2 regions of the Paenibacillus sp. ClWae2A genome follow, and region 2 is predicted to be linked to the other one. Evidence: a T-box and tRNA genes for the amino acid it is inferred to sense, from the RefSeq annotation. Region 2 holds a T-box; the other holds one or more tRNA genes.
The links. A T-box is a leader RNA that pairs with one kind of tRNA and senses whether it is charged. The one in region 2 lies ahead of trpS (tryptophan--tRNA ligase), so its partner is inferred to be a tRNA-Trp.
Positions count from the first base shown of each region.

Region 1: it has a tRNA-Trp gene. The T-box ahead of trpS (tryptophan--tRNA ligase) is inferred to sense a tRNA for this amino acid. The anticodon was not compared.

Region 1 covers NZ_JAULSQ010000005.1:339,641-350,148, forward strand. Annotated here, with positions in the region: gene QVE09_RS18260 (response regulator transcription factor) at 1-73, opposite strand, end outside; gene QVE09_RS18265 (sensor histidine kinase) at 15-1,130, opposite strand; gene liaF (cell wall-active antibiotics response protein LiaF) at 1,162-1,809, opposite strand; gene QVE09_RS18275 (PspA/IM30 family protein) at 1,960-2,667, opposite strand; gene QVE09_RS18280 (PspC domain-containing protein) at 2,669-3,178, opposite strand; gene QVE09_RS18285 (PspC domain-containing protein) at 3,196-3,429, opposite strand; gene QVE09_RS18290 (PspA/IM30 family protein) at 3,434-4,105, opposite strand; gene QVE09_RS18295 (LiaF transmembrane domain-containing protein) at 4,141-4,449, opposite strand; gene QVE09_RS18300 (helix-turn-helix domain-containing protein) at 5,007-7,400, shown strand; tRNA gene QVE09_RS18305 (tRNA-Asn) at 7,456-7,531, opposite strand; gene QVE09_RS18310 (class I SAM-dependent methyltransferase) at 7,836-8,762, opposite strand; tRNA gene QVE09_RS18315 (tRNA-Leu) at 8,946-9,024, opposite strand; tRNA gene QVE09_RS18320 (tRNA-Cys) at 9,031-9,104, opposite strand; tRNA gene QVE09_RS18325 (tRNA-Gly) at 9,111-9,185, opposite strand; tRNA gene QVE09_RS18330 (tRNA-Gln) at 9,190-9,264, opposite strand; tRNA gene QVE09_RS18335 (tRNA-His) at 9,287-9,359, opposite strand; tRNA gene QVE09_RS18340 (tRNA-Trp) at 9,390-9,463, opposite strand; tRNA gene QVE09_RS18345 (tRNA-Tyr) at 9,470-9,555, opposite strand; tRNA gene QVE09_RS18350 (tRNA-Thr) at 9,565-9,640, opposite strand; tRNA gene QVE09_RS18355 (tRNA-Phe) at 9,661-9,736, opposite strand; tRNA gene QVE09_RS18360 (tRNA-Asp) at 9,832-9,909, opposite strand; tRNA gene QVE09_RS18365 (tRNA-Met) at 9,937-10,010, opposite strand; tRNA gene QVE09_RS18370 (tRNA-Val) at 10,029-10,104, opposite strand; tRNA gene QVE09_RS18375 (tRNA-Glu) at 10,172-10,243, opposite strand; tRNA gene QVE09_RS18380 (tRNA-Ser) at 10,253-10,344, opposite strand; tRNA gene QVE09_RS18385 (tRNA-Asn) at 10,348-10,423, opposite strand; partial or broken rRNA gene QVE09_RS18390 (23S ribosomal RNA) at 10,490-10,508, opposite strand, start outside.
Region 2 covers NZ_JAULSQ010000017.1:60,517-71,024, forward strand. Annotated here, with positions in the region: gene QVE09_RS28815 (spore germination protein) at 1-611, opposite strand, end outside; gene QVE09_RS28820 (GerAB/ArcD/ProY family transporter) at 592-1,698, opposite strand; gene trpS (tryptophan--tRNA ligase) at 1,768-2,760, opposite strand; T-box leader at 3,100-3,412, opposite strand; gene QVE09_RS28830 (DMT family transporter) at 3,440-4,375, opposite strand; gene QVE09_RS28835 (aminotransferase-like domain-containing protein) at 4,535-5,929, shown strand; gene QVE09_RS28840 (glutamate-1-semialdehyde 2,1-aminomutase) at 6,139-7,458, opposite strand; gene QVE09_RS28845 (LCP family protein) at 7,589-8,632, opposite strand; gene QVE09_RS28850 (ABC transporter ATP-binding protein) at 8,845-9,891, shown strand; gene QVE09_RS28855 (ABC transporter permease) at 9,893-10,508, shown strand, end outside.

The DNA of each region.
Region 1 (10,508 bases), on a different contig from region 2:
GTACCATCTCATGATCATCCACGAGCAATACTTTGATCGACGTTTCCGTCTCCGTTTCGACTTCCGGTTCCATTGACATGTTCTTCCTCGCTTTCATCGTTCATCAAAGGTATCGTAATCTCAATCCGCGTTCCCTTACCAGGCGCTGTTACAAATTGTATGGCTCCACCAATCTCCGTAACACGTTCACGCATGTTAGCCAGACCGTAGGAAGCTTGTTTATTCTCATCCAGATCGAAGCCTTGCCCATCATCACGAATCAATACCCGGATCGCATCAGTACGGCGCTGGATCCGTATCTCCATTTTATCCGCTTTTGCATGCCGTAACGTATTGGACATAGCCTCCTGAACGATTCGAAACAGATGATTCTCGATGCCTTTGATCAGATCAATGTCTTCGTCCATTTCGAGCACAATGTCCATGGGTACTTTTGTTTTCAATTCCATCACCAGATCACGCAGACCTTGTTCGAGATGTTTACCCTCCAGATAGACTGGCCGCAGATGTAACAGTAACGCACGCATCTCGGACTGAGCTACCGAAGCCATTTCCTCAATCAAAGCCACCTGCCTCTGAGCACGTTCAAAATCCTTCTCCATCTTCCGTCCAACGGCTGTTGCTGTCATGGATATCGCGAACAATTGCTGCGATACCGCATCATGCAGTTCCCGTGCCAAACGTTGCCGCTCTTCCACAATAGCCGTAATTCTGGCTTGTTCAGCAAGCTGTGCATTATGAGTAGACAATCGCTGGAGCGAAGATATCTGATCTTCCCACTTTTTGCCGATTCGTCCGAGTTGCTCACTTAAACGGCCCACATCATCATCGCCCAGATCAGGTACAGTGCGTGATAGAGAGCCCTTCTCCCACAGTAGAAGTGTTTCCCGCAGCAGTTCAAGCCGGCGTTTAACCCGGTAACTCTGATAGAACCCAAAGACCGCACCGATCCCAATCAGAAGCAGCAATAGAGCCAGACCCGACTGAATCAGATGCCGCCAGCCTGCAAACGGAGCAAGATAACCATATGTATACAATACATACAAAATAACAGCGAGCACAATGAAAACCAGGAGGATCCCTTCACCCATACTTCGGGTTACCATGTCGGTATGTCGTTTTGTCTTCATCGGGGTCTCCTCCTTCTCTTCATCTATTTTACTACGGATTACTGATGTTTAGGTCGCCAACAATATAAGAAATGACAAATTTTGCTTTATATTCACTGGATTCATATCCAGGCGTTCTCCATACTAATTTGTTCATCATGCCGCTATCTTGTTCTCCAAGAAGATTAATCCGGCCGAAAAGAACCGATGCTTCAATCTCCACACCATAATCTTCTGGTAGTGTAAGGCGAACATTACCCATAACTCCTTGCAGCAGCACAATCGTTTGTTTCTCCTCCGGAATCGAAAGAGATAGATCGGCGTTAACCTCACCTATGGCATGCCACAGACTCATACTACGTAACGTCCAGGATGATTGATCCCAGTAGTAACGAGCCATAAAATTCTGTTTCTTCATAACGCCTTCGTCCAGATGAATCTTTTTGTTTTTTGAATAAAAGTAAGCTAAAGAAGCAAGTACAATCAAAAATACAATCATTAAATTATCCAGCAATAACAGTGCCGCACCAATGCCAAGATACCGATGACCTTTGCGGGTATCCCCATTGCGAACTTGAAGCATTCCAACCGTTAACAGAATAAGTGCGGCAGCGGTCAGGAAGTTAATATTGTCATTCAATAACATCATTGTGCCAATAATCATAATGACAACTGCAAGCCATTTACTCTTTTGATTCATCCCCGCCGCACCTCCTCTGTAAGTTAATCTCTCTTTATTCAACGGAAAAGCCATACCAGGCAATGAAGTCCTGTATGGCTTAACTTTTGTTCTACCAACCGTACATTATACACGATTTATAGAATATCATATTGTCCACTAAGCGAACAGTTATTCTTTTGAAGTTCCGTTCGCTTCATTCTTGGAACCATTGCCCATTTTGTTTTTGAGGGCTTGTAATTGCTGATCCACTTTGAACTGTTTTTCCACATCTACAGGATTCGTATACGTGGATGATGTGTTGCGATAAGGTGCACGAGCTACGTCAGCTTCAGCTTCAAGCTGCATGATTTTCTCTTCCATGCGGTGGAATCCAAGTGATGCGCCGCCACTTTCTATCGAATGCAAGCTGTTGATGGAAGACATTTGTTTTTTGGCTTTTGCCATTTGTGCACGGGATACGAGTTCATTACGTTTGTTACGCATTTTGTAGAACTCATCTTTCATATCATGCAACTGTTGCAACAGATCTTTTGCTTGTGCTTCGGACTGTGCATGCAGTTCGCTGTACTCCGTAATTTTTTGATCAAAGTAGATTTTCTCTTCCAACAATTTGCGTGCCACTTCTTCCTGACCGTTAGACAGAGCAGCTTCTGCTTGGGACTCACGTTGTACCGAAGTACGCTCCGCTTCATCCAAACGTTGTTTCATGCGACGCTCATTTGCCATTTGTTTGGCAACAGTTACCTCTGCCTCATGAATCTCAGCCTCCATATCACGCAAGTACTGGTTCAACATTACAATCGGGTCCTCTACTTTATCCAACATATCATTTACCGATGCTTTCGTCATATCCTTAATCCGTTTAAATACTCCCATTTTACTTTTCTCCCTTCTCGTAACGAGATAATTTTTGGCGAAGCTCTTCAACTTCTTTTTTCAGTGCTTTTTTCTCGATATCTTTCATCATGGAATCAAGTTCACTTTCTTGTGGTGCTCCTGCTCCGTAGGCGTTGTTGTCATAAGAACGGGGACCAGATTGAGGTCTGCCGTTGAATCCAGGGCCGGGACCGAAGTTACCAGGACCTTGCTGGTTGTGATTATTTTGAAAAGGACCTCTTGGTGGCTGATGATCATAGTTGTCGTATCCTCTGCCAGGACCAGGGCCTGGGCCCGGACCGTAGCCATATGGATCATAAGGCGGATACGGTTCTTTTGGTACCACCAGTGCTGCAATAAAGTATATTAACAACGACGTGCCGCCAGTTACGAAGATACTGATAACAAAGATGATACGCAGCAGGGTGGAATCCATTCCGATGGTTTCGGAAATTCCGCCGCACAAGCCGGTTAACATCCGGTCACGCGTTGAGCGGTATAATTTGCTCATGTGCTTGCTCCTTTCGTTTACTTGTATCCTCTTACGTTGGAATCATAAGCATATGGATCAACGTGATTGGATTCCTTGGGTACCACCAACGCAGCGATGAAGTAGATCAACAATGATGTACCTCCCGTAGCGAAAATACTGATGAAGAAGATGATACGTAGCAGCGTGGTACTCAATCCGAGATTTTCAGAAATGCCACCGATCAAACCTGTTAGCATTCGATTACGCGCCGAGCGGTATAATTTACTCATGTGACTACTCCTTTCTGTCATTGTTCAATTTCTGTCTTAAGCGTTCCAGTTCCTTATCCAGCGTAGAGGATGACATGCTGCCAGTCACTCCTGAACCATCTTGATTCATCCGCCGGATATCGCGGAGACTTTGTGCTTCATATTCGAGATCAGAGACTTGATCATCCAGTCGGTTAAACATACGGGGTACATTCTGACCGTTGTGATTGCCTCTCTGGTTCATACGTTGCTGTAACTGAATCGTCTGCATACGAGCGTAGTAATATTGGCGTTTGCTGTATACATTCTGATATTCAACCTTCAGCTGGTCGATCTGTTCATCCAACTCCTGTAATGCCGCATAACTTTGTGCATACAATTCATTGTACTGTTCCATTTTTTCCTCGTGGAGGATTTTCTCCTGCAAGGCCAGCTTAGCGAGATGTTCTTCCCCTGCTTTCAGAGCCATGGAAGCCTGTTCTTCCCGTTTGTTCACCATACCTGCTGCCTGATCGGCTTGTTGTTTCATTTGTCTGGTATGGCTTGCATATTGATGACGAAGTTTCTCGGCTTCACCGATGTCTTGGCGGGTCGAGACCAGGAACTGATCAATCAGTTTGACTGGGTCCTGACTTTGCTCCAAATGTTCGTTCAGATTGGCTACGGTAATATCCCGCATTCGACGAAATACACTCATTATGTTCTGTCCCTCCTTTTCATAATCGTGAAAGCTTAGTACCGACCACGACGACTGCGGTTATTGCTTAGCATTGAGATACCAAAGATGATTAACCCGATCGCGATGATCGGTCCGATCAACCATGCCAGTTTACCCATCAGTGAGATAATACCGATGATGAGAACAATCCAGCCAAGCATCACATTCCCTCGTTTAACCCCGTAGTATCCCAGTGCAATCATCAGTACCGGAATCAGATAACCCATTAAGTGTCCAAGAAGTGGAGTTAACTTTCCGAAGAGGAGTAGTGCACCCAGCGCAATCAATACAATCGCCCATCCATTTCCCTTATTCAATCTCATAATTGTTGTTCACCGCCCTTTCCATTCGTTCGTTTTAATGTGTTGAGTCATTTGTTCGTTTGTTTCTTGTTTTTTTGTTTCCGTGTTTCTTGTTTAACCTTATGTCCTTATTCTAGGGGATTCCGCGACTTTTCAAAACAGACCGTGGACGGTTTTTCATCCTAGACTCAGGTCGGGGATCTAGTTGGACCTTTGACTGTCCCTATATAAGACCAACGTTCCACCTAAGCTGAATAGCACTCCAAGATACCTTCTATTACCCGTATTCAGGCTACCATTTAGCCGATATCGACCTGTAGAGAGATGGTGTCCATGTCTCTATTTACGTTCACACTGCTATTTCGTTTCTCATGATTCCGTTCAGGATAGTTAGTCCAAGCCGTTTCTCTAGCATTTTCTGCAAGATTATCTGTCAGTAATCCCTTATCTCTGCTCCTAAACCCTCTTACTAAATTACTTTTTTATCCAAATAAACAAATTTTAGATTGTTCTATATGTAAGCGTTTACTAAAATAGGAAGTGTTACTATTACTAATGTCAGGAGTGGAACTGAAACTGTGCGACCAATCAGCTATCTCCATAAAATGATTATCTTCGGAATCCTGTTAAGCACCCTGCCCATTTTGTTAACGGGAATTGCCGCATTTATCTATTCATCAAACCAAACTGAGCTGCATCGTACGCAGGCCAACAGACAGTTGCTGGAACAAATGCAATCCAACGTAGAGCACAAACTCGCTACAGTCAGTTATATGCTTGATCAGGCCGTTCGCTCTCCAGTAACCCTCCGTTCCCTGTCTGCTTCTTCTTCATCACTACAAGGGAAAGGACCTTTACTTGCCGACAAACTACAGAGCGAATTTCAGAATATGAGGTCATGGGAACCTTTGCTGGATATTACCCTGGTGAATCAATCTCAGAATTGGCTTATTGATCATGCCGGATTATATCGTAATACGGATTTTCCATTGGCTCTTCCCATGAAGGAATTGATATCGGATACGTTAACTTCTGGATGGCAACTCTCCCCTTCATCGGTGTTCAGCAATGATGAGCGTTCACCCGGTACAGGCTGTATTTATCATATTGCCCTTGCGAGATCTATTCCGAATCTGAATACGTCTTCCGATGCTGCCCTGATTGCGGGAATCCCTGCATGCTCTTTGCAAAACACACTAGGAGAAGCCTCCTTAGGCAATGCTGCCTCAGGACTGATCATTTTGAATCGGGAACAACGTATCTTGGTCCATCCCGATCCTGTATACATTGGACAACCGTTGTCTGCCATTGGAATACAGGATCGGGATACGGAAGCCAATATAATCAAACTATCACCCATCACATTTTCAACAGGCTTTGAAAAACGGGAAGTTAAGATCGCCGATACACATTATTCTCTGACGTATAGCCCTTCTACCTTAAAAGGATGGACTTATGTTCTAATCTCACCTACCAATATTCTGACACAAGAATATATCGATATCGGATTGCACACCTTGTATATCAGTATCTTCTTACTTTTACTTTCATTATTACTCGCATGGCTCGGCTCCAAGCGAATGCATGTCCCGATTCGTAAACTTTTAACTCAACTTGGTGACAACCACCTGTCCAAAGAAGGAAATACCGTAGCTCAGCAATCACCACCATTTTCTGATGAGTTCGAGCAGATTAGAGCTGGGGTCTCACAATTATCTGCCTCTCGCTCCCAATTAGAGAACACACTTAATATGCATCTGTTGCAGATTCGCACTCATTTTATGATGAATCTGTTTCAGGGCAAGAGCCCTGTTCATACTCTTCATAACACCCTGAATGAATATGGCTACACGCATCAGGTTCGGGAATGGCAACAAATTGCTGTTATTACACTACAGGCCGATCTTGTTAATCATACAAAATATAGTGCTAATGACCGTGACCTCTTATTATTCGCTATTCAGAATATATTGGAGGAAACAGTTGTGCATAACCAGCAATTGCTTCCCATTGTGCTGGAACATACGGTAGTCACGGTGATTGGCACCGTTGAACAGGATCATTTTATTTTTTCACAGCAACTATATGTATTAACAGACCAGTTACAACAACAGATGGATGAGATTCTAACTCTTCAAGTCAGTATAGGTTTCAGCCAGCCACACAGCTCTCTATACCACATCCCTCAAGCTTATACAGAAGCAATGGAAGCATTGAGGCATCGGATGAAGCTGGGAACAGGCATTATTTTTCAATATGAGAACACAGATCATTACGCTCCCACTTGGTCCATGACCTACCCGGAATCATTGGAATATTCGCTGATTCAAGCTATTCAAAGTGCGGACGAAGTCCAGGCCTCTGTTCTTCTGCAACAGCTGCTTGAAGTGATCTTTGGTATGGAGTGTACACCAGAGGAATATCAGGTGGCTCTTATGAAGCTGCTGACGCATATTTTGCAAATGACTCAGGAATCCGGCATACGACTCGGACAGATCTCCCAAGGTCGTGGATCGATGTTTCATGAACTTCATGGTTTGCAGTACGCCGCTGAAGTTGAGGAATGGTTTAACCATCAGGTCATCTTGCCCATCATCCTGGTTTTTAAATCAAGACAGTATGCCCAGTATCAGCATATATCAGAGAGGATGATTGCCATGATTCATCAAGATTATGATAAAGATCTGACGCTTGAGGAATGTGCCTTGAAGCTTCACTACAATGCCAACTACTTAAGTAGTGTTTTCCGCAAAGAGACCGGCTGTGCATTTAGTGAATATCTGACCAAGTACCGATTTAACATCGCTAAAAAATGGCTGGACGAAAGTGATCTAACCGTTAAAGATATCGCAGCACGACTTCGGTACAACAATCCGCAAAATTTTATCCGATCATTCCGTAAATGGGAAGGAATCACCCCCGGCCAGTATCGGGAGCGTAAGCAGAAACCAGAAGTGTCGAACAGAAATTAGAAAAGGAGCACGATTGTAAGTCGTACTCCTTCGGCCAGCTTGGATCCCCTCCATATGGCTCCCCGAATAGGGCTAAGACCTGTGACAACTCGATTAACCGTCGAGTGCTCTACCAACTGAAATATCAGGGAATATGCTTCAGAGATCATTCTCTGAAAACGAGGTATGTGTTTTGTTTTTCGTTGTCTCGAATATCTCTGAATAAACGAGGGTCTGGTTCAAAGCAGTCGATGAATTAGTGGCTTCAAAAAAGAGGGAGCACATAACCTGCTCCCTCCACTTACAACTTCACTTCTGCAATCTTAACTTCATATGTTTCACACGTGCATCTTCTTGCTTGGCAGTGTGATGCTTCCTAGTGTCATCTTAGACGTCAGACTACATTGTCTCCGTCTCAATTCCTGATTATCAGTACACGTGCCAAGCTTACCCGAATTATCGCTTATCCTTAGTGCGAACTGTTTTCATATTTGGCTGTTCAAGTTGAATTAAAATTTTACCAAACCTTGCTCCACGTGAGAAGGTCACCGTACTATCCCTGTACGTATCCCGAATGTACTTCTCAGCCAGTCTGAGAGAATCTTCATCCGATGGTAACTCATACGTATTAAGCCATTCTGGCAGCTTCTCGATAATCTCTTCCATCGGTACTTCCAATGAGTTAACTTCTCTCGTAATGATCATGGTGTATGAATAACCCTTCAAATACAGCAACTGTTGGATATACCCCATATCACCGGCTTTGTATGAAGAAGTTACACCCAGTACATCCTTAAGTTCATCCATTAGTGTGTGTTCCCTCTGGCCCGCCATAGTACTTATATAAACATACTTCCGGGCACAGTTAATCGCCTGCTCAATCGTTTCCCAATCCGACATCGCCGGACACATGGATGCAAATGCAAAGTCATATTTCTTCTCCCAACCCTTATCCTCAATGGAGATTTCTTCATATCGTTCGTTTACGATTTCGATATTGGATTCCAAAGATGAAGGTATCGTCTCTTTCATAAGGGATACAAGCAACTCAGAAGGTTCAACTGCGGTTACACAAGCCCCCTTTTCTGCAAAAGGAATAGTAAATATGCCTGAGGCCGCTCCAATGTCCAAAATGGATAACCCTGCGAATTCCACACCCTGATTTTCAATCCAGCCCATAATGCGTTCAGAACGCTGCTTTCCTTCTTCAGTGAACGACTGTGCATGATAATCTCTTGCCCACCGCTCAAATGCTTCTTCTGTATTAAAGGGGGCGCTTTTCATCTTATATTTTGAACTTCTCGGACGATTCTTCCATGCCTCTTCCCATACAGAAAGATCAAATAACAGATCGGTATCCGATACATTTATTCCATTAGTCACTCTACTTCACTCCTCTACATTAAAGACTTCACTTATCTACAATATACTGAATATAATCATACGTCAATCTTTATTAACTTCCATCTTCTCTTACTCTAGATTTTCTTACTGCACATAAATCGTTTCACATAAAATAAAAATAACCCCACAAATTGCATAAGCAACTTGCAGGGTTATTTAATATACCGGCGAGAGGACTCGAACCTCCACGGTTTCCCACTCGATTTTGAGTCGAGCGCGTCTGCCATTCCGCCACGCCGGCATATGCTGGAGGCGCCACCCAGATTCGAACTGGGGATAAAGCTTTTGCAGAGCTGTGCCTTACCACTTGGCTATGGCGCCATAATTTGGAGCGGACGACGGGAATCGAACCCGCGACCCTCGCCTTGGCAAGGCGATGCTCTACCGCTGAGCCACGTCCGCATAATGGCTGGGGATATAGGATTTGAACCTATGCATGACGGAGTCAAAGTCCGTTGCCTTACCGCTTGGCTAATCCCCAATAAAAAATGAAAAAACAAAGGGGCGATCGAGGGGAATTGAACCCCCGAATGCCGGATCCACAAACCGGTGCGTTAACCACTTCGCCACGATCGCCACAAAAAAGTTAGTTTCTTAAAAGTTAATTGGCAGGGGCAGCAGGAATTGAACCCACACCAACGGTTTTGGAGACCGTTGTTCTACCTTTAAACTATGCCCCTAAAAACTGGTGGAGGATGATGGATTCGAACCACCGAACCCGTACGGGAGCAGATTTACAGTCTGATGCGTTTGGCCACTTCGCTAATCCTCCAGGATTACATGGTGCCGGCGAGAGGACTTGAACCCCCAACCTACTGATTACAAGTCAGTTGCTCTACCAGTTGAGCTACACCGGCATATTAAATTGTTTTGAAAATGGTGGCTCGGGACGGAATCGAACCGCCGACACGAGGATTTTCAGTCCTCTGCTCTACCGACTGAGCTACCGAGCCATAATAAAGTCTAATTTTAATTCCTTACACTTTATATAGGGCATCAGTGCCATACAGCAGATGTAGTGAACAGTTTGCCTCATGTAAAGATTAAATGGCGGAACCGACGGGATTCGAACCCGCGATCTCCTGCGTGACAGGCAGGCATGTTAGGCCAACTACACCACGGTTCCATAGTACTTTCTCAAAGGAAAGTTTAATTGCGGGGGCAGGATTTGAACCTGCGGCCTTCGGGTTATGAGCCCGACGAGCTACCGGGCTGCTCCACCCCGCGTCGTTATAAAAAATTATATGGTGGAGGCTGAGGGGATCGAACCCCCGACCCTCTGCTTGTAAGGCAGATGCTCTCCCAGCTGAGCTAAGCCTCCGAACAACACATTTATGATCATATCATAATCTTGTTGTAAAAATCAACTTCTTTTTTTGAAGTTAATATGACCCGTAGGGGATTCGAACCCCTGTTACCTCCGTGAAAGGGAGGTGTCTTAACCCCTTGACCAACGGGCCTTATTATTATGGCGGAGAGAGAGGGATTCGAACCCTCGAGACGCTTGTGACGCCTACACGATTTCCAATCGTGCTCCTTCGGCCAGCTCGGACACCTCTCCATATGGCTCCCCGAACAGGGCTCGAACCTGTGACAACTCGATTAACAGTCGAGTGCTCTACCAACTGAGCTATCAGGGAATATGCTTCAGAGATCGTTCTCTGAAAACTAGATTCGAAACGAAACATGCGATTTAGAACTTGCTATTGGATAAGCCCTCGACCG
Region 2 (10,508 bases):
TCAATCTGATCCAGATTGTGCCTAGCTTCTTTCAGGATGTCTGGATTGATAATATCTTTTACATATAGAAGGCCAATGGCAGTTTGGGTACGACCACCTTTGACATATTTCTCATAACACATCGAGGATGTTTTCATTCGTTTGCGAATAAGGGCCACGTTGGTAGTGAGTTCTTCGGTGAATCCATCGCGCGGGCCTTTGACTGATGTCTCAATAGCTGATTCTTCTGGACTGCGTCCCGGGATATCGGCGATATCCAGACTGCAGGACTGCACGCCATTACCAAAAATGATCAGTAGTTGTCCGCTAAAAATCAACAGATTAAGTTTCTTGGAATTTGTGATATCCTCAATCGGATTTAAGGTTAATCCCAGTTCTTTGGGATGTGATTCCTCAATGATCAGGGAGTGTTGTTCCAGACGAGGAATAATAAATTGATTGATTTGTTTGCCGTCTACCAGTCCTTCGCAATAGAGCAGAATGACGGGCTGATCGGATTCGTCTTTGACAGGAAAGGTCTGAATAACAACATCTGCACATGGATTGAACTGCTCTTTCAAAGAGGCAAGCAGTGTTTCATGGGACGTGGTGTCAATCGCTTGATGCTCCATGATGTTTCCTCCTCTGATGGCGTGAATGGATAAAGGCAACCGTCGTCGCGATAATCGCAAGTCCGCTCAGATACAAGAGATTGAACGGAAATATGTATTCGACCAGAAGTTTTTCGAAGGTCATATCATCCAGAGGATACAACATGGTAAGAATAAAGAAGACACCTAACGAGATACAACTGATAAGCCTTCTGGTAGAGCTCTTAATATTCCATATTTCTATTACAATATACATGGCGAGACTAATCCGGGTGAACGACCCTGCGAGCCACTGGTAGATGGAAAAAAAGTCAGTTTGGGCGATGTATTTGCCCAAGGAGGCAATACGCCATTCTTCAAAGGCGGGATATCTCATTTTGGCAGCCTCAAAAGGATCAAATTCCACAATCGCCCCAATGAGTGGGCCAACAGTCAGTCCCACAAGAATGAGTGCGAGCATCAGATACTGCCAGACACGTATACGTTTGGTGAGATGAGGCTGGATATACCAGATGAACAGCAGTTCGAACATGCCTGCAAGACTGTAAATCATGCCATTTAGCACCGGATGCCAGCCGTGTTCTAACACAGGCAGGAGACGGCTGTAATCCTTGTATTGAGTGTTCACAATTGCAACATAGAAGCCCAGCAGTACCACCAGTGGAAGGATCAATCCTGCCGTAAATGCCAGTGAGCGGATGCCTTTATATGCCCCATAGGCACAGAGAGACATGAGGGCAATACTGGTTACCAGAATTGGCGTTTCTGTCAGGTAATTTGTTTTGGCCCAAGTCGTGGTATCGTGCAGGGTGAAATAGATTGCGCTCAGAAAAAAGAGACTGTTCCCGACTCGAAATAACATGCCAATGGGCTTGCCGAGACGGGATGTTAACCATTCATGCAGAGTTTGATGCTGGAGGAAACGAGAGACATAAGCGAGCATTAGCGCAAATACGAGAAATGGTCCGGCTGATAGCAGGACGGAAATCCAAGAATCCCTTTTGGCCGCAGCCAAAAGGGCAGGAATAATCAGAACATGGCTGATCAAGCCAACGGACAACATGATCAACATCATAGCTTGCAAAAAAGAAGGCTGTGTTCGTTTCATGCTGAGGGGTCTCCTTTTCCCAATAGACTGTCCTCAGCAGTGTTAACGTGATTGGAGCGCTTCATACCGTCAGTCGAAATAACGAATACCCATGGCTTCTCTTATCTCTAACATCGTTTCCCGGGCCGCTTTCCTGGCCTCACGGGTACCCTCGATAAGAATCTCTTTCACCTGATCATCACGCTGTTCATAATAATTACGTCGTTCGCGAAAAGGAGCAAGCAGATCATTGATGGCTTCACCTGCGATCTGTTTACAATCTTTGCATCCAATCCGGCCTTGACTGCAACTGGCATGTATTTCGTCTGCGTTCTCCTTGCGGAAAAGCTGATGATAGGCAAAAACAGGGCAGATATCCGGATGTCCTGGATCGGAACGATGGATGCGGGCAGGATCAGTCTTGGCCTTGATCAATTTGGCTTTTACATCCTCAGGACTTGCATTTAATGAGATCGCATTGCCCATGCTTTTGCTCATCTTACCAACGCCATCCAGCCCTCCAAGCCGCTCTCCGGTCAAAATGCGAGGTTCGGGGAGGATGGGAGCGTATAACTCGTTGAACCGGCGAACCAATTTTCGTGCTGTCTCAATGTGAGGAATCTGATCTTCTCCTGCTGGAACAAGGGTAGCTTTACAGAATGCAATATCAGCAGCCTGACTGACCGGATAACCGAGAAATCCGTAGTACAGGTCGGTATATCCACGATCACGTGCTTCGCTCTTGATGGTCGGATTATGCCGGAGCGTATTGACGGTAACAAACATCGAGAAGATCACAGTCAATTCAGCAATTTCTGGAATCATGGATTGAATGAACAGGGTAGCTTTGTTCGGATCAATGCCTACGGCGAGGTAATCAAGCGTGACTTGATGAACACTATCTGCAATCAGACCAGGTTGATCATAGTGGGTGGTGAGTGCCTGAACATCTGCCAGTAAAATATAGGTTTTGTACTCTTCCTGCAATTGCACCCGACTGCGCAGGCTGCCTACGTAATGGCCGAGATGAAGTTGTCCGGTAGTCCGATCTCCTGTCAAAATAATATCCTTGTTTTTGTTCATGGTTTATTCTCCTTTGGTTTTGTAATTTTTCAACGTTGAGCTGTCGCCACCAGCCGTCTTCCACGACCATCACCTCCTTTCAGCCTGCATCTTTATAAGTTGAACTAAAGGCTATTTACACTTGCCACTCCGATGACAGAACAACCTTCCGATCGCTGTTATCCCCCGATTTTTTTGATTCAAATTTACAAAGGTAAAAATCTGGTGATAAAGGCGACCGCTCCGCTTCTTCAGGTTATTTCTGCCCTCTGCGTTCTCGTGTAAATGTTTAGTTAACATATATAGGTATTTAATAAAAAAAAGCCTCGTCCTTTATTCCATTCCCCGATACGGAACAGAATAAAGGACGAAGCTTGTGCCTCGCGGTGCCACCTTCATTGGCCGCTCTGTTGCGGCCCACTTGAGGGATACGGATGAGGCATCTACCAGGAGCCCGTTTATGAGCTTCCATGCCTATCGATATCCTGTCCATGGATAACGGCTGGACATGCCGCCTCGCCTACTGAAAGTTGTATTCCTAGGAAGGGATACAGACTTTGTTCAACTCGGAACTCCGAAGCCCATTTCCACATATCCGATGCACCGACTTCCACCACCCGCCGGCTCTCTGTAGCGTCCTGACATACGTACTTCTCTTCATCATCGTGGATAACAAATGTTTACAATTTCCAGAATTATATCACGCTTTGATTCCACTGACCAGCCTGTGTTTGCGACCGCTCATATTGGTACCAAGGACACCGGCGATGATCAGTAATGCTCCGATAAAATGATAGCCACTAACAGGTTCATGCAGAATCCATGCGCCCCCTACGATGGAGATAAGCGTGGACAGATTGCTGAATACACTCATTTGCGAAGCCTCCAGATGAGTAAGGGCATAGCTCGCGAGCAGGGTGGAGATCATGGTGGAGAGGATCGCCAGATAAGCGAGCGCACCCAGATAGGATGTATCTCCAAGCGGCTTGATGTAGTCCATCATGGAACCGCTGGAAGCATGTCGGATCAGGGAAGCGGAGTTAAATACAATACACCCAACCATCAGCGTGACCCAGGTTAATTCCATTGGTTTGTACTTCTGGGTTAATGGTCTTGCAAGCACACCATACCCTGCAAAACAGACTGTGGATAGTAGCAATAATGCAATGCCTTTCAGGTTACCTATAGACATGCCGCTTCCTTGCATGATGAAAATAAAGACCACTCCAGCGACAGACAGAAGCAGGAACAGTTTCTGTATCGTGGATGTGCGTTCTTTCAGGAAGACTGAAGCGAGAACGAGAGTGAATACAGGGGCCATAGCCTGAATAATACCGGCTTCCGATGAGTTGGAAGAGACAAGTCCAAAGGCTTGAAAGGCAAAAAATAAGACGGGAGATAACAGCCCTAGTGGAATGATTCGCCACAGATCACGAAGGCTCAGTCGGATTTTGATCCACCCAAAAATTACAGGAATGCTGACAACGATCAGCGACAGCGCGAATCGGTGGGCAAGCACATCAATTGGATGTGCAACAGTGACGGTCATTTTAACAAATAAAAAAGATAGACCGATAATAGCTGCGTACAATACAGCTGCGATATAAGCGTATCCCCGAGTGTGTGTTGTGTTCATGAATGCTCCTCCAATACAGTAGTCATAGCGTTTTATCTTTCATTATCCTGAAATATGTCAGGTTCGAGGCACGTGCTGGCCTTATTCAATATACTGCCAGGTGCATCGTGCTACAATAGATAAAAGGTTGAACTGTATCGGTACAGTTATTGGAGAGGGATGGGTGCATTGAGAAAATACGAAGTGATTGCGGAAGCATTAAAGCAATGGATTCAGGAACAGATGCAGCAGCAGGATCGTCGCCAGTGGGCAGATAAGGGCATCCGACTTCCAGCAGTTCGAGTTGTAGCTGAACAGTATCAATGCAGTGTAAGTACAGCTATTCGTGCATATGAGTGGCTAGAGCAGCGGCATTTGGTGTATGCCATACCTCAATCCGGCTATTATGCCGTACAGAACGGGACAGGTGCTCAGGACATGGACTGGCAGGGAGCGTTGGATTTTGCTTCAGCTGCTCCCGATCCAAGGGTCTTCCCTTATGCAGACTTTCGTCACTGTGTGGATCAGGCGATGGAGAAGAAACAGGCAGAGTTATTTATGTATGGCACGGATCAGGGATTACCTTCGCTTATTCTGCTGTTGCAGAAGCAGTTTGCGGATTATCAGGTGTTTGCGAGAACCGAGCAGTTCTTTATCACGTCAGGTGTGCAACAGGCACTGGCTGTGCTTGCATTGATGCCTTTTCCCAATGGAAAGAGAAAAGTACTACTCGAACTACCGACCTATCACAATATGCCCTCGCTACTGAGTGGATTAAATGTGCCGATTGCCGGTGTGAGACGTGACCTAGATGGGCTGGAATGGGCATCGCTTGAACGTCAGTTCGCTGAGGGAGATATCAAGTTTTTCTATGTCATGCCCCGCTTTCACAATCCAATTGGCACATCGTTAACTGTTGCGGAGAAGAAGAGATTGATCCGGCTTGCTCAGAGGTACGATGTCTATCTGGTAGAGGACGATTATCTGGCTGATCTGGAGGACAATACGAAACAGGACCCGCTATGGTCCTATGATACCGAAGGCAGGGTCATTTATCTGAAGAGTTACTCCAAAATTTTGTTTCCAGGTCTGCGCATTGGTGTAGCTGTTCTGCCCTCACCACTAATTGAATCGTTTGGTGCATACAAAAAAATGCTCGATATCGACACTTCCGTCCTGTCTCAAGCTGCTCTGGAGATCTATGTTCACAGCGGAATGTTTGCTCATCACAGGAAAGTGATTCGTAACCGCTATGCTGCCCGGATGCACACGGTGCATGAGCAACTGGACACATATCCAGAATTGGCTCCGTATAAGGACGCTCCTCGAACAGGAGGGGAGCATACAGTGTTGCCTTTGGCGGGTGACATGCCGCTTCGTGTTCTGGTGTCCCGGCTTCAAAAGTGTGGTGTCATCGTTGATACGACAGAACGGTATTATCCGGAAGGCACATACCAGGCGCATGAGGATCAGATGCTGCGATTGAACATCTCCAATGTGCCGAAGCAGCGAATCGAAGAAGGGATGCAGGTGATCCGGGAGGAAATTTTGAAACTTCAGATCAGTCAGAGATAAAGACAAAGCTATAACAGCAAGGCCATTACAATAAAACGCATGAAGTTGTTGCACATAGCATTTATCTAGCCGTATGTGACCACTCACCACTTTCGTATATAACAAAAGGCGTCCACACAAGTTGATCACTTGTTGGACGCCTTTTAACGTGAGTGTTATCCATCGACCATACTGCTTGTACGTTATATTGCAGATGGAAATAATTCTATTTATTCCTGAGCCATCGCCTTGAAGGAAGCTTCTGCGGCTTCCAATGTAGCTTGAACATCCTCGTCTGTATGAGCCGTGGTCAGGAACCAAGCCTCATATTTGGATGGAGCGAGGTTAATGCCACGGTCCAGCATATGACGGAAGAAGGAAGCAAAACGTTCTCCGTCTGTGTCTTGGGCATGATCGTAGTTCGTCACCGGATGATCACAGAAATGGGTGGAGAATGCACCGCGAATCCGGTTGATCGTCAGAGCAATCCCATGACGGTCAGCAGAAGCTTGCAGACCTGCCGTCAGGTCGATAGCAAGGCGTTCCATCTCTTCATATACACCCGCGCCTTGCAGGACCTCTAGACATGCGATACCAGCCGAGATGGATGCAGGGTTACCAGCCATCGTTCCCGCCTGATAAGCAGGGCCGAGTGGAGCAACCTGCTCCATAACATGTTTACGTCCGCCGTAAGCACCGATTGGAAGGCCACCACCAATAATTTTACCAAGAGCCGTCAGATCCGGTTCAATCTCCGCATGGTTATCAAGTCCGGCATATGTTTGTGTAGAACCGTAATGAAAACGGAAAGCCGTAATAACCTCGTCATAGACCACCAGTGAGCCGTTGGCGCGTGTCATGGCACAGAGACCTTCCAGGAAGCCAGGTTCCGGCATAACCATACCGAAGTTACCCACGATTGGTTCAACCATGACCGCGGCAACATCATCACCCCAGCGCTCCAAAGCATCCTTCAGGGCTTCCAGATCATTGTAGGGCACAGTAATGACTTCTTGTGCAATACTGGCTGGAACTCCCGCACTGTCAGGAATTCCGAGCGTGGACGGGCCTGAACCGGCAGCTACAAGCACCAGATCGGAGTGACCATGGTAACATCCGGCGAATTTTACAATCTTGTTACGTTTGGTGTAGGCACGAGCGACCCGAATCGTAGTCATGACCGCCTCCGTACCGGAGTTTACAAAACGAACTTTATCCATGGAAGGAATGGCTTCCTTCAGCATTTTGGCAAGCTTGATCTCAAGCTCTGTCGGGGTACCGTACAGTACTCCATTTGCTGCTGCTTCCGTAATGGCCTGCGTAATATGCGGGTGGGCATGTCCTGTAACAATCGGACCGTAAGCGGCCAGATAATCAATATAACGGTTGTCATCGACATCCCAGAAGTGAGCACCCTGGGCTTTTTTCATAAATACAGGTGCACCGCCACCAACGGCTTTGAACGAGCGTGAAGGGCTGTTAACACCTCCTACAATATGTTCAAGTGCTTCTGCATATAGAAGTTCGGAACGGGAACGTGATGGTTTCATAAGATAACTTCCTTTCGTAATTCAAATATGATAAAGGTACAAACCACAGAAAGATATGATGATTTTCTCATAATAATATAGCCGGGCACAACGAGAGGGCAGCGTTATGGCTGCCCTCTGCATGTGTACATTACTGAGCCGGTTGTTCTGACTTTTGATCGTCACCACTGGCTGTTTTATCTTCGGTGCTGGTCGTACTATCATCCGTTGTGGCAGGTGGGTGAATAATATCCTGAATATGCTGCTTCAGTTTCTCTTCATTCGTAACCGTCAATACTTGTGCACCGCCTGCTGTACGTTCTTCTTTCAACAGGTTCATTGGCGGGATCTGCTCACTGCCATTCATGCTGCTCTGGTAACCGAGGCCACCCAGCTTCCACATATCGGAGAGTGTCAGATTCGTATCCACATAAGGATTAACCTGTTCCAGAATGGAAGGCAGCTTGGCAATGGTAGTTGTTGACTGCATTTTCGCTGTTACAGCTTTCAGCAATTCACGCTGACGCTCGGAACGAGCGAAATCCGACATTGCATCATGACGGAAACGAACGTACATGAGTGCTGTCTCGCCATCCAGATGCTGATACCCTTTTTTGAGATCAATATCGTATTCGTTATTGTCTGCTTTACTTGTATAGTGCATGTCTTTCTCCACATCAAAATCAACACCGCCAACGGCATCCACCAATTTGATGAATCCCTGGAAATCCGTATACACATAATACTGTACAGGAATGCCGAGCAGGTCGCCGGCAGCTTGCATCGCTGCATTAGGACCATGGGTGATGGCAGTATTGATCCGTTCCTTGCCATATCCGTCAATATTGACGTAAGTGTCGCGCAGAATGGAGAACAGATTTATTTTTTTGGTAAGTGGGTCGAGCGATACAACCATCATGCTGTCGGAGCGGGGAACTTCACCTTTTTTCAATCCGCGCGCATCGACACCCATAACGAGAATATTTACCGTTTCTGTACCTTCCCATTTGGGTGGGTCAGGAGTATTTACTTTCTCCACATTCTCGATACCTGCGAATGGTGATTCGTCACCGTCTTTTGCCAAACCGTCCAACTGATTGAGAATAGAACCGAAATAATATGCCGCTGCTCCTCCAATAATCAACACGAAGGCGGCAAGAGAAATCCATATGGTTCTCTTCGTCTTTCTGGTCATGCTAGCTCTCCTTTGTATTTGAGATGAAATAAAAAAACGAGTTCGAGTATTCAAGTAAGATCTAGTCGGAGCTTTCCGTACACGTCTTTTCCCAACATAAGGGCAGGACGCGGCTCCAGACTATTTTAAAGCTTGCTGAATTTTGACTGATACCATTATAATTTCTTTTTGGGCTACAAGCAATTTCAACAAAATCCAAGTGAGGTATAATCATGCTGGCGATTGATGTCAAAGATTTGCGCAAGTCGTTTAGCGTCCAGAAAAGCCGAGGTGGGCTGAAGGGCGCGTTCCAGGACCTGTTTGCACGTCAATATCAAGAGGTATTGGCTGTAAATGATATTTCATTTCAGATTCCGCAGGGCGAAATATGCGGATATATCGGGGAGAACGGTGCCGGTAAATCAACTACAATCAAGATGTTAACCGGCATTTTGGTGCCTACTTCAGGTCAAATATCGGTCGGTGGCTATGTTCCGTATCAGGAACGGGAGAAGTTTGTACAGAATATTGGTGTTGTTTTTGGTCAGCGCAGTCAATTGTGGTGGGATATTGGCGTTATCGAATCCTTCCATTTATTGCGCAAAGTATATCGTGTAGGAGAGGTCGATTTCCGTAAACGGCTGGATGAACTGGTTGAGCGATTACAGCTTCAGGACCTGCTAAGCCGTCCGGTGCGGAAGCTGAGTCTTGGGCAGCGCATGCGCTGCGAGTTAGTGGCAGCCTTGTTGCATAACCCGAGTATTGTTTTCCTGGACGAACCAACCATTGGTTTGGATATTGTGGTGAAGTCGGAAATTCGGGATTTCCTGAAAGACATGAACAAGGAGCATGGAACGACCATTCTGCTCACAACCCACGATTTGCAGGACATTGAGGCACTGTGTTCCCGGGTCATCATGCTTGATGCAGGCAACATCATCTATGATGGAGGTCTGGATCATCTCAAGTACCAGTGGGGTAAAGAGCGCGAGATCCGCTTCAAGTTTGGTTCAGCTCACAACATCAGTCAGATGCAGGAATGGACTGCTGCTTTGCCTGTGCGTTGGACGGTAGAGAATGAATTATCCGCTTCCGTATGGATTCCGCTGGAATTGAATGTTTCGGATGTACTCGGACGTGTCGTTGGACAAGCCGATATTACCGATATTCAGATTATCGAGATCAACACGGATGAGATTGTGCGCAGTATTTATCAATCCGGTTCCGCCGAGCGCCCCGAGATTGTGGGAGCAGGGAAAGAAGCGGTGGGTGTATCCTGAGATGAATAGTGCATTTATTGATTTTATGCGCATCCGTTTTCTAACGATGCTGGCATACCGGGTGAATTATTACTCCGGCATTTTGATATATACGCTGAATATCGGCGTGTATTACTTTACCTGGCAAGCCATTTATGGCAGCAGTGGTGAACTCGGCGGCTTCACGGCAGCGCAGATGACCACTTACATCGCTGTATCCTGGATGGCACGTGCCTTTTACTTTAACAACCTGGACCGGGAGATTGCCGCAGACATACGGGATGGCTCCATTGCGATTCAATTCATCAGGCCGATCAATTACGTTATGGTCAAAATGATGCAAGGGCTTGGTGAAGGCATTTTCCGCTTCCTGCTCCTCATGATTCCGGGGATGCTCATCGCCATTCTGCTGTTCCCGGTTGAATTGCCTACGGTGCCATCGGCGTGGATTGGCTTTCTCGTCATGCTGTTCTTCAGTTTCCTCATTAATTCCCAGATTAATGTGATAACGGGACTGGCGGCATTCTTTGTGGAAAACAATGAAGGCATGATGCGTATGAAACGCGTCGTGGTGGATTTGTTCTCCGGTCTAATCATCCCGATCAGCCTGTATCCAGGCTGGATGTCCGCGGTGATGA